DNA from 2 places in the Rhodococcus sp. NS-SX18 genome. Region 1 is predicted to be linked to the other one. Evidence: riboswitches for the same ligand, from Rfam matches in the RefSeq annotation. Region 1 holds a riboswitch; the other holds the start of a gene.

Region 1 (5,784 bases):
GTCGACGGTGTCGGTGCGCGCCGCGACGTGGGTGAGTTCGTGACGCAGGATCGCCCGCAGGCCCGCCCGGTCCAGCCGCTGCTCCGCGGCGGGACTGAAGACGATGCGCTGACCGGTGGTCTCGCCCCGCTCGTGATCGACGGCGTCGGACACCGCGACAGCAGCGATGTCCGCGCCGTTGTAGCGGCTGCCGACCTGGGCGGTGAACTCGTCGTGCGAGGCGGTGACGAGCACGAGGGCGCGGCGGGGCCATCCGGTTCCCCACACGGCGTCCACGGCCTCGACGGCGGCGGCGAGTTCGGCGGCGATGTCGGCGACGAGGGACGAGTGCCCGGGATGGCCCACGACGAGGGACCGGCTCCCGGCTCCGGTGTCCACGGCCCGGACCTCGAGTGGGCCGTAGTCCCACGGCCCCCGCCAGGTGGTGGTTTCCGCGCCCGGCAGCGGGCGGTCGTCGACGAGGTGCCACTGCTCCCCCCGGCGGGCGAGGACCACCGTCACGGGCTTGCGCGTCGGTTCGTCGTCGATCCCTTCGACGGCGTAGCGCAGCAGGACGGTGAGGGCACGGGCCTCGTCGGCGCCGAGCCGGGCCGCCAGGTCGTCGGGGACGTCGGTGCCGAGGTCCGGACCGAGCTCGTAGGCGAAGTCCGCCAGCGGCAACGCGGCGAGGGCCTCCGCGCGGCGGACCTCCGCGTCGAGCAGTCCCGGGCGGGCGCGGGGATCCACGACGGTGGCGAGTACCGCCGGGTCGGCGGTGCGCACGGCCCGGGACCATGTGTCGAGCAGTTCCTGCACGGCCCGGTGCGAGCCCGGTTCCGCCGGGCCGTCGTCGGGCGTGAACGCGAGCGAGAGGCCGACGGCCAGGACCGCGACGACCAGTCCGGCGACGCCGAGCCGCTCCCACCGGCGGCTGCCAGGGGGGCGGGGCGACGAATCGGGCGCGGGCACGGCGGCCAGTGTAGGTCGCGCCCACGACGGCGCCGCGGGGGCGGCGCGGCGGACGTCAGTACCGGCGGGCGTTGTGGAACGGCATCCGGTCCATCGGGGCGACCTTGACCGGCACTCCGTAGGTGGAGGCGTGCAGGACGTTGCCGTTACCCGCGTACAGCCCCACGTGCGAGGCGTCGTCGTAGAAGGTCACGACGTCGCCGGGTCGGAGCTGATCGCGCGGGACGGGGGTGCCCCCCTGCGCCTGGGCCTGACTCGACCGCGGCAGGTCCTTGCCGATCTGCTTGTAGGCCCACACCACCAGACCGGAGCAGTCGAACTCGGAGGGACCGGCGGCACCCCAGCTGTACGGGCTGCCGATCCGGGTCATGCCGGCTTGCAGGGCACCGCTGCCGCTGCCGGGGGCCAGGCTCGACAGGATCTTCTCGGCATCGAATCCCGGGGGGAACGGGGTGCCGGCGAGGGTGGCCTTCTCCTCGGCGCTCAGGTCGGCGAACGCGGCGAGCACCTCGTCGATCCGGACCTCGAGTTCGCTCTGCTGCCGCTGCAGTTCGTCCCGCACGACCTGGGCCTGCTCGGCGGCGGCGCGCGCCTGGTCGGCCGAGCGCTGGGAGGCCAGCGCAGCCTCCGCGGCCGCGGCCGACGCGGTGCGGAATCCCGCGACCTGGTCGGCGGTCTGGTGGGCGATGACGTCGAGCGCCGCCATCTGGTCGAGCAGCTGCTGGGGCGACTCGCTGACCATCAGAGCGAACAACCGGTTGGTGCGGGCGCCGCGATAGTTGGCGACGGCGAGCTTGTCCACCGTGGGCCGGAAGACGGCGAGTTCCGCTTCCGCGGCGGCCAGCACCTCCCGGTCGCGCGTCAGAGCCGCGTCGGCGGCGCGCTGGGCCTCGACCTTCGCGTCGAGGTCGATTCCGGCGTTGTGCAGCGCCTCGGTGGTCTGCTCGGACTTGCGTGACAGCTCGGCCAGCCGCTCCAGTGCGGCGGTGGGGCTCTCCCCCACCGGGTCGGCGCCGGCTGGGGCGGCCACCGAGAACACCGCGAGGAGCACCCCGATCACCAGCGCCCGAAGCGACGGTTTCGTCCAGTCCACCACCACGGGACCAGGTCCTTTCGTTCGAGGTTGCGCACCCGTTACCCGAAAAATCTCGATCAGGTTACGGAAGGGTTCCGGGTCGTGTCTACCCGCCGGTAGCTCCGGCTGCGCCGGGTAGTGCGGCCCCGGAGCGCCAGCGGGGGCGGACCGGCGTCGACCGGTCCGCCCCCGCTGCACTGCGTGACAGTCGTGGAGTCGTCGCTCAGTAGCGGCGGGCCCCGTCGACCGGCATCGAGTTCATCGGAGCAATCTTCACGGGCTGACCCGAGGTCGACGCGTGGATGACGTTGCCGTTGCCGATGTAGATGCCGGAGTGGCCACCGCCGTAGAACGACACGACGTCGCCGGGCTGCAGGGCGGAGACGTCCACGGCCCGGCCGGCGGAGGCCTGGTCGTAACTGGTGCGCGGCAGGTTCAGACCGGCCTGCTTGTAGGCCCACTGCACCAGTCCGGAGCAGTCGAAGGCATCAGGACCGGCGGCGCCGTAGACGTAGGGGGCGCCGAGCTTGCTGTGGGCTGCGTCCACGGCGCGCTGGGCAACCGAGGTCACCGGCGCGCTGAAGGGCGCGGCCGGAGCCGGTGCGGCACCCTGCGGGGCCGGCGGGACGAGGTTGGTGACCTCCGGCGGAAGGGTCACGCCGGCCGGCAGGTCGAACGAGCCGACGCCGGGAATGGTGATCGGCTCCGCGAGGGCGGGACCGGCCGAGACGGTGACCGCACCGAGAGCGAGGGCACCGGCAACGACAGCGCGCCGGACGGTGCGCTTGGAAATCTGAGACGCCACGAGGGGTTTGCTCCATTTCTTCCGTTCGTCCGCCGACCGAGTTAGCTGACGGGTTCGGGCTGGGAAGATCAGCCCTACCCCTCGTTCCGCGGTGACGGTCGGAGGGGATTCACCCCAGAGGACAACGTGGGTCCCCGGCTCGGGCACCCGCTGTGGATGCGCCGATTAGGCGGTGACCGAGCGGCGTCTCCCCTCTGGTGGTTCGACATCCTCACCGCTTGGTCTCGAAAAGATTACGAAATCGCATCGGAGGATGTCGACCTTCGACGCTTCATCGGCCGCAGATTGACGGATATGCCCGATTCGGGCCGCACGACCCCGGCCGCGCGATCACGGAAACGTAACGGTCGGTTCGAGGGCGGCGGCCCCGGCGGCGGTGGCCGGCACGCCCCGGGGCCCGCCACCGGCCCGCTGACACGTCGTCGCAGGTCCCGCGGGCGATCTCCGCGGCGAGGACGCCTGCGACACCGCCCGTCGCGGCGACACGCCCCACCGTGCCACCCGGGCCGCTACCCCGTCGGGGCGGCGCCCACACCCACACGGGTGATCGACGATGTGATCCTCGTCTCGTCGAGCCGGGTCCGGGCCTCCGACCCTCTTTTTCCCTCCGGTTGGTGCCGGATCCCACTCCCCGCGGTGTCGGACCCGGCTCCTACCCTGACGACGTGACCGTGCCCCGACGACCCGACCCTGCCGTCGGGGTGCAGCTCGGGTTCGACGAACTGGACACGCCGTTGCGGGAGACGCTGTTCGTCGTCGTCGACCTCGAGACCACCGGCGGCAGCTCCACGGACGACGCCATCACGGAGATCGGCGCGGTCAAGATCCGCGGCGGTGAAGTACTCGGTGAGTTCGCCACGCTCGTCGACCCGGGCCGGTCGATCCCGCCGAACATCGTCCAGCTCACCGGCATCACCACCGCCATGGTGTGTTCCGCGCCCCGGATCGAGCAGGTCCTGCCGTCGTTCCTCGAGTTCGCCGCAGGGGCCGTGCTCGTCGCGCACAACGCGGGCTTCGACGTCGGCTTCCTGCGGGCCGCGGCGTCCCGCACCGAAGTCGCGTGGCCACGGTTCACGGTGCTGTGCACGGTCAAGCTCGCGCGCCGCGTGCTCGGCCGGGACGAGGCCCCGTCCGTGCGACTGTCCGCCCTCGCCGAGTTGTTCCGCGTGTCCACCACGCCCACGCACCGCGCGCTCGACGACGCCCGGGCCACCGTCGACGTCCTGCACGCGCTCATCGAGCGCGTCGGGAACCAGGGTGTCCACAGCCTCACCGAACTGCGGGACTACCTGCCGGCGGTCACCGCGGAGCAACGCGCCAAGCGGTCCCTCGCGGCACACCTGCCGCGACGGCCCGGCGTGTACCTGTTCCGCGGGCCCTCCGACGAGGTGCTGTACATCGGTACGGCCGTGGACCTCCGCCGCCGCGTGCGCAACTACTTCACCGGTTCCGAGACCCGGCCCCGGTTGAAGGAGATGGTGGCGCTCACCACCCGGATCGACCACGTCGAATGCGCCCATGCACTCGAGGCCGGGGTGCGGGAGCTGAGACTGCTGGCCGCGCACGCTCCGCCCTACAACCGCCGCTCCAAGTTCCCCGCGCGGGGCTGGTGGATCACCCTCACCGACGAGGCGTTCCCCCGGCTGTCCGTCGTGCGGACGCCCGCCGCGGCTCCACCGCATCCGGTCGGCGGCCCCACGGTCGACGCCGTCGGTCCGTTCTCCTCGCGGGCCGACGCCGTCGCCGTGGCCACGACCGTCGCCGAGTTCTGCCACCTGCGGACCTGCACCCGCCGCATCCCCCGCACGAAGCGACACGGCGAGCACTGCCCGCCGGACGCCGTCGGAGCCTGCGCCGCGGCAGCCGCCGGACTGCAGACCCCCGCCGAGTACGCACGGCAAGTGGACCTCGCCCGCGCCCTGCTCCGCGGAGAGGACGACGAGCCGCTGCATCGGATGCGCCGACGCATCGAACACCTCGGCGCCGCCGAACTGTTCGAGAGCGCGGCCAGGTTGCGCGACCGCACGGCCGACGCCGTGCTCGCACTGCGCCGGACGCAGCGCCTGGCCGCTCTCGCGGCGGTGGACGAGCTGATCGCTGCCCGCCGGCGGGCAGAGGGCGGCTGGGAGTTCGCGGTGATCCGGGCGGGCCGGCTCGCGGGGGCGGGAGTCGCTCCACGCGGCGTCCCGCCGATGCCCGTGGTCGACGCGATCGTCGCGGCAGCCGAGACGGTGCGACCGACGACCGCCCCGCTGCGGGGTGCACTCGTCGAGGAACTCGGACTACTGGTCCGCTGGCTCCACGACGACGGCGTCCGCATCGTCCGAACCACCCAGGGCTGGTCGGAGCCGCTCCGCGGCGCCGGCGCCTGGGCGCAATGGGGCGAACGCGCCCGGACGGCACGTGCCGGGGCCGAACCGGTCCCCGTCGCGCACCCCCTACGCTGAGTGCTCGCCCGCACGTCCGTTCCCGGCAGTCGAGGAGAGCCCATGATCCACGCCATCGTCCTGATCCACGCCGACGCCCACCGGATTCCGGAGACCGCTCAGGCGGTCGCCGATCTGGACGGTGTCGACAAGGTGTACTCGTGCGCCGGTGACATCGACCTGATCGCGTTGCTGCGGGTGCGGGACCACGAGGAGATCGCCGAGGTCGTCACCCGCGGGATCAACAAGCTCGAGGGCGTGGCCAAGACGGCGACGCACATCGCCTTCCAGTCGTACTCGAGCGCCGATGTCGAGGCCGGGTTCTCGATCGGAGAATAGGACGGAGCCCCGCCCGTCCCGCGTTCACCTCGCGCCGGCGAGCCGGGTGGTCACCGCGATCCGGCGGCGAGCCGGGTGGTCACCGCGATCCGGCGACGAGCCGGGTGGTCACTTCGGCCCAGCGGGCAAGGACCGCCGCCGCAGCGCCCGAGTCCAGCGCCTCGGCGGCCGTCTGCATCCCCGCTGCCAGG
Region 2 (5,784 bases), 2.0 Mb from region 1:
GTAGGTGTGCACGTGCTCGGGGGCGCGTTCGAGTTCGGCGAACGGAGCGATCGCCTGTCGGGCCTCGTTGGCGAGCGCATGGTCGACCTCGAGGAGCAGGGTCTTGTCGGACTGGACGATCAACGGTCCGTCGGGCACGGACGCCTCCTAGCACGGGAACAGAGAACAACCTCTCCATTCTCCAGGCGGGACGGCCGGGCCGCCACCGCCGCCGTCAGTCGACGAGGGCGACCGTGGTGATGCGGTGCAGCACGAAACTGCGGACCGTGCCCGCGGCCGGGTCGAACGCCTCGAGCTGTCCGCCGCCGACGGCGACCGGATCGACGATGCGATGAGTGGCGACACCCTGCGCATCGACGTAGCCGATCCGGACGCTGCGCTTGTCGCGCGCGGCGAGCTGCAGCAGTGCCATCGTCGCGGCACCGCCGGTGCGGGAGCCGTCACCACGGACCGTGGTCCCACGCGGGGCGGCCGCGGCCCGGTCCCCGGCGCGCAGCGTGCGGATCAGGTTGTCGAGCTGCTCCCCGGTCGGCGGGGTCGGGCCGGCGTAACGGGGCCGTGCCCGCGGCACCGACACCCGTGCGCCTCGCGGCCGCAGATCGAGCACCGCACCGGTTGCGTCCTCGCCCGCGGGCGCAAATCCCGCACCGCGCAGCTCGGCGAGCACCTCCGCCAGCGGCGCCTGCGAGATCGCGACCGTCGGCGCGACGGCTCGCAGGGCGAGGTGGACGGCGACGGGGTGCCGGAGCACCTCGGCCAGCAGCGCGGGGTCGTCGGAGCGGACGAACGAGGCGGCGACCCCGGCGCGGAGCCGGCCGTGACGGCGGGCGACGTCGTCGATCAGGTAGGTCAGCGCCTGGGGGACCGGCGTTCGCGAATGCGTGGCGAACAGGGCGTGCAGGTCGGCGGCGCCGGTGCCGGCATCCAGGGCGCGGCGCACACCGGCCTCGGTCACCCGGTACACGGTCGCGGCGCCCGCCGACTCGACGTCGGCGACCAGAGCGATGCGGTCCGCGAGTTCGGGTACCAGCGGACCGGGCGCGACCACCGTCAGGTCGGCCTGGACGAGCACGTAGTCGACCGGCTCGGGCAGGACCGCGGCCATCTCGGCGTCGGGGTCGCCGCCGTGCAGCAGCGCCTTACCGGGGGAGGCGAGAGCACCGTGCGCGACGACGGCCAATGCCGTCGCTTCGCGCAGCGTCTCGGCCACCGTGTCACCGCCGAGCCGGGCCGCCCACCGCGGCCGCCGCCAGGCCAGCACGGCTCGCGCCACCTCCGCGTCGGGCGCCGACCCGGGTACCTCGGCGAGCAGCTCGAGCAGCAGACGTCGCTCTCGGGGTGCGGCGGTGGACCGGACCTCGTCGGAGAGTGCGGCGATCGGCTTGTCCGTCGCATCGCGGCGCCCGACGAGCCACATGCGGCGCGGCGCGTCGAGCCACGCGCCGGCGAGCACGGCCCAGCGCTGCGCGGGGGGCGCGTTCGACCAGCCGTCGGCGGCGGTGGTCGGCGCCCAGTAGTCGTCGATGTCCGTGGTCGGCGCGGGCTGCGGCATGCCCCGCGCGATCAGGCCGGCGGCGGCGAGCAGCTCGACGAGCAGTGCGGCGAGCTGCTCGTCCACGTCGACGGTCTTGGCGAGGCGACGCAGCTCCCGCACCCCGAGACCCCCGGCTTTGAGCGCGGGAGCGGGAAGGGCACCGAGCGCGTCGATCAGATTCTCGCAGTGCCGCAGCAGTTCGAGGGCGGCTCCGGCCGCGGTGGCATTGACGTCGGCGACGACGTGCGTCGCGGGCAGCGGCCGGGGCGGGGTGAGGGCTGCGGGGTCGAAAGGCGCCTCCTCCCGCAGCGCCTGACCGACGCGGTGCGGCAGTTCGACGGTCTCGTCGTCGAGCCGGATCAGCAGGCCGGCCGCGATCAGGCGCTGCACGGGCCGGTCGGCGGGGGTGCCCGGGGCGGCGTCGCGGGTCCGGCCGACGGGGGAGGTGCGCGCCAGCGTGTCGAGCAGGCTGCGCCGGGCCGGGTCGAGATCGGCGAGGACGGCGCCGAGTTCGTCGGGCAGCCCGTCGGGGTCGGGACCGCGGCCGAGGCGCCACGGCACCGTCGCCGCGGCGGCCTCGACGACCCGCAGCCCGTCGGCCGGGCCCCACACGAGGGAGAGCCGCCGCAGTGCCTCGAGGGACCGGTCGACGTTCTTGGCCGTGACCCGGCCGGAGAGGGAGTCGAGCAGAGCGCGTCGCGTGACGGGCTCCCGGTCGGCACCCAGCCGGGTCAGGGCCTCGACCACCCCGAAGTCGAGGACGGAGAGCTCGTCGGCGGCGCGGAACACCGACGCGCGCTGCTGTGCGCGGCCGGCCAGGACGCTCATCGTGGCAGGTGGCGGGACCACCAGGTCGGGGCGGGCGCGCAGCAGCTCGCCGAGGTCGGCATCGCGGCGGTCGGCAAGCCAGTGGGCGAGTGACTCCGGGCCGGTCTCCGGCGCGGCGGGGTCGGTGGCGGTCATCGACACCAAGATTAGAGACCTGAAGTGGCTGTCCGTGAACCTGCCTGCCAAAATGAGCGCATGGCTGACAATTCGAAGAAGCAGTACGTCGATCCGGGGTGGCCCAAGGTGGCGGACGGGGACCACGCCGTCACCGAGTTGTCCTCGACTCGTTCCGGCCCGCTGTCCCCGTACGGTGAGGAGATGGAGTTCCCGCTGCCCGTCGACGCCCTCCCGTACACCCATCCCCGCACCGTCATCAACCGCTGATCCGGATTGCGAAGAGCCCCGCACCTGCAGGTGCGGGGCTCTTTCGTGCGGCTGTGCCGGGTGTCAGTTCGGCAGGGCGGCGTTGACCGCGTCGACGAGGTTCTGGTCGACGGCGATACCGGCCTGGCGCAGGGCCTCGAGACCCTGTTCGAAACCGGCCCGCAGGCCCTGGGCCTCGGCGGGCAGGGCAGGCACCTGGGGCACCTCGGGGGCGGCCTCGACGACCGGGGCGTTCTGGACGGTGCCGGCGCTCGTGGACGGGGCGCTGCGCTCCGTCGGCGCACTGCTCAGGCCGAGGCTCGAGGAGCAGGACGGCCATGCGCCCCAGCCCTGGCCGGCCAGCACGCGCTCGGCGACGACGATCTGCTCTTCACGGCTGGCCTGGTTGGCGGTCGCGGCGTACTCGCCGCCGCCGTAGGCGTTCCACGTGCTGGGGGAGAACTGCAGGCCACCCTGGTAGCCGTTGCCGGTGTTGATGGCCCAGTTGCCGCCGGACTCGCACTGCGCGAGGCGATCCCAGTCGGAGTCGGGAGCGGCGTTGGCGGTGCCGCTGAAGGCGACCCCCGTGACGCCGAGAACAGCGCTGGTCAGCGCGAACTTGGCGACGGTGCGGCCGGTGTTGGTGGGTTTGCGATGGCGTCCGCTCATGTCGGTTCCGGTTCCTCTCCGTACGCGCCTGCGAGGTCAGCTGTCGGGTTCGGGCTGAAGAGGTAGCCCGGCCTCCTCGCCGGTGGGCGATTCGGCTTCACCCCGAGGACCGTCGCGTGGCGACGATCCGGGTGCCTCCTGGGAATCGGTGTTCCCTGGGAGACCGTTGGGTCCCCCGCTTCCTGCTCCCGTGGATCGTTCGTCGGGACACCGGGATTCCGCGGAGCAGGATTTGGCGCGACGGACCCGGGGTGGCCGAACCAACCGGCCGGACATGACGGTAACGGCTCGGGACGGTGATTGTCACCAATTGATAACGCCGGGCGTCGCACGCACGATGCAGAGGTGGCCGGTGTGGCGCGATGAAGCCGCAGGTAGGGCCGAAAGTCCATCGCCGGTTCCGGTCTGCGACCTCCCCGTTATTCCCGCGTTATGTGAGGAACGTCACACGTAACCCGGCCGGGTGTCCACCGGGACGATGTCCTTCCCGAGCGGCAGCAGCGAGATCGGCACCATCTTCAGATTCGCGAGCGCCAGCGGGATGCCGATGATCGTGATCGCCATCGCGATCGCCGTCACCACGTGCCCCAGGGCGAGCCAGATGCCGGCGACGACCACCCAGATCACGTTGCCGATCAGCGAACCCGCCCCCGCCGTGGGCTTGTCCACCACCGTCTTGCCGAACGGCCACAGCGCGTACACGCCGATGCGGAACGCCGCGATGCCGAACGGGATGGTGATGATCAGCACGAAGCAGATCAGGCCCGCCAGGAAGTACCCCAGCGCCAGCCACAGACCGCCGAAGACCAGCCAGATGATGTTGAGCAGAATCCTCACGTGCGGTCCCTTCCGCGGGCGCGCCGGCCGGAGCGCAGCGCGAAGGTCAAGGCCAGCACGAAACCGAGCGGCCAGGCGAGAGTCAGCAGATACAGGACCAGGCCCGGCCGGCCGTCGGTGACGACGGGGGTCAGGAAGATCGCCACGACGGCGACGACCCCGACCACGAAGCAGGCCAGCGCGGCCTTGAGCAGGCCGTTGCCCGGTACGGAAGAACTGGAGGTACCCACGCGTTCCACCGTAGTGCTTCCGCGGCCCGGCGCGCCTTCGCCGGACTTTCGGAAGCGGACTCCGCCACGGGTACACTGACGCATGTCTGCGCGTCCCGCACTCGAAGCGGGGCGCGTTGTTTTGCATATCCACTCGTGCCCTGCGGGGCACGGCTGTCGAGGAGCGGGTGAACGCAGTGCCTACCGGCAAGGTGAAGTGGTACGACGTGGAGAAGGGCTTCGGCTTCCTGTCCCAGGAGGAGGGCGAGGACGTCTACGTACGCGCGTCCGCGCTCCCGGCCGGGGTCGAGGGCCTCAAGCCGGGGCAGCGGGTCGAGTTCGGCATGGCCGCGGGCCGCCGCGGGCCGCAGGCCCTCAGTCTGAAACTGCTCGAGCCGTTGCCGTCGGTCCGTCAGGGTGGCCGGCGCGAGGCGGCCCCCCAGAAGCGGCACACCCCCGACGAACTGCACGGCATGGTCGAGGACATGATCAAGCTCCTCGAGGCCACCGTGCAGCCGGAGCTGCGCAGGGGCCGTCATCCCGAGCGCAAGACCGCCCAGCGGATCTCCGAGGTCATGCGCGCCGTCGCGCGCGAACTCGACGCCTGACGCCTGAGCGAGAGGGGCCTTCCGGTGCAGCACCGGAAGGCCCCTCTCGCGTGCGCTGTGGCTCGGAACGCGTGCGCGTTGTGGCTCGGAACGCGTGCGCGTTGTGGCTCAGAACGTCTGGATGGCCCAGACCGGCGCCTGCTCCCCGGTCGCGGGCAGCTGCAGCACCACGTTCAGCAACTGCGCTCCGGGATCGGACGGCACCGTCACGGCACGGGCCTGACCGGGCGTGTAGTCACGGAACCCCTCGAAGATCTCACCGGTGCGCGGATCACCGTAGGTGACGTTGAGCCGCCAGTCGGACTCCGCGATCTCCGACGGCAGCGACAACTGCAGCGGCATGCCGGCCGGAACCTCGAGCATCACCGCCTCGAGGCCGGCGCACGTGCCGTCGGCGCTGCACAGGCCGGGATCGACCGTGACCGTACGGCCCTGCGCATATGCCGTCACCGTGGGCAGGCTCGGCGGTGCCGACCGGACGAGGGAGACCACGACCGCGGTGAGCCCGCCGATCGCGATCAGCGCCACGACCACCAGGATCGCGATCGTCTTCTTCGTCCGGGGCTGCAGTCTCATCGGGTTCCGTTTCTCGTCGTACGTCCGCCTGGCCGCGGGATGCGACCGGTGGTCTCCTGGGTGGCGTGTTCCGGGCGTTTTCCTCCGAAGCCCGGAACGACGGTGCCTCCACGGTAGGTGAGGATCGTCTGCGTCAGCCCGAGGGCCAGCACGACCGTGA

Evidence for each region. Region 1 has a riboswitch for cyclic di-AMP ahead of AC2IPW_RS14475 (C40 family peptidase). Riboswitches for the same ligand answer to the same signal wherever they lie in the genome.
Region 2: it holds a riboswitch for cyclic di-AMP, as region 1 does, so the genes downstream of both, AC2IPW_RS05450 (transglycosylase family protein) here and AC2IPW_RS14475 (C40 family peptidase) in region 1, are expected to answer to the same signal.

Annotation. Positions count from the first base shown of each region.
Region 1 is NZ_CM170633.1:3,144,476-3,150,259, forward strand. It holds gene AC2IPW_RS14465 (gluzincin family metallopeptidase) at 1-948, opposite strand, end outside; gene AC2IPW_RS14470 (NlpC/P60 family protein) at 1,004-2,047, opposite strand; gene AC2IPW_RS14475 (C40 family peptidase) at 2,247-2,828, opposite strand; cyclic di-AMP (ydaO/yuaA leader) riboswitch at 2,843-3,010, opposite strand; gene AC2IPW_RS14480 (DEDD exonuclease domain-containing protein) at 3,500-5,275, shown strand; gene AC2IPW_RS14485 (Lrp/AsnC family transcriptional regulator) at 5,318-5,593, shown strand; gene trpD (anthranilate phosphoribosyltransferase) at 5,673-5,784, opposite strand, start outside.
Region 2 is NZ_CM170633.1:1,173,235-1,179,018, forward strand. It holds gene AC2IPW_RS05435 (DNA repair helicase XPB) at 1-138, opposite strand, end outside; gene AC2IPW_RS05440 (helicase-associated domain-containing protein) at 215-2,497, opposite strand; gene AC2IPW_RS05445 (hypothetical protein) at 2,558-2,746, shown strand; gene AC2IPW_RS05450 (transglycosylase family protein) at 2,810-3,394, opposite strand; cyclic di-AMP (ydaO/yuaA leader) riboswitch at 3,404-3,627, opposite strand; gene AC2IPW_RS05455 (YccF domain-containing protein) at 3,839-4,231, opposite strand; gene AC2IPW_RS05460 (hypothetical protein) at 4,228-4,470, opposite strand; gene AC2IPW_RS05465 (cold-shock protein) at 4,638-5,048, shown strand; gene AC2IPW_RS05470 (DUF2771 family protein) at 5,157-5,624, opposite strand; gene AC2IPW_RS05475 (MFS transporter) at 5,621-5,784, opposite strand, start outside.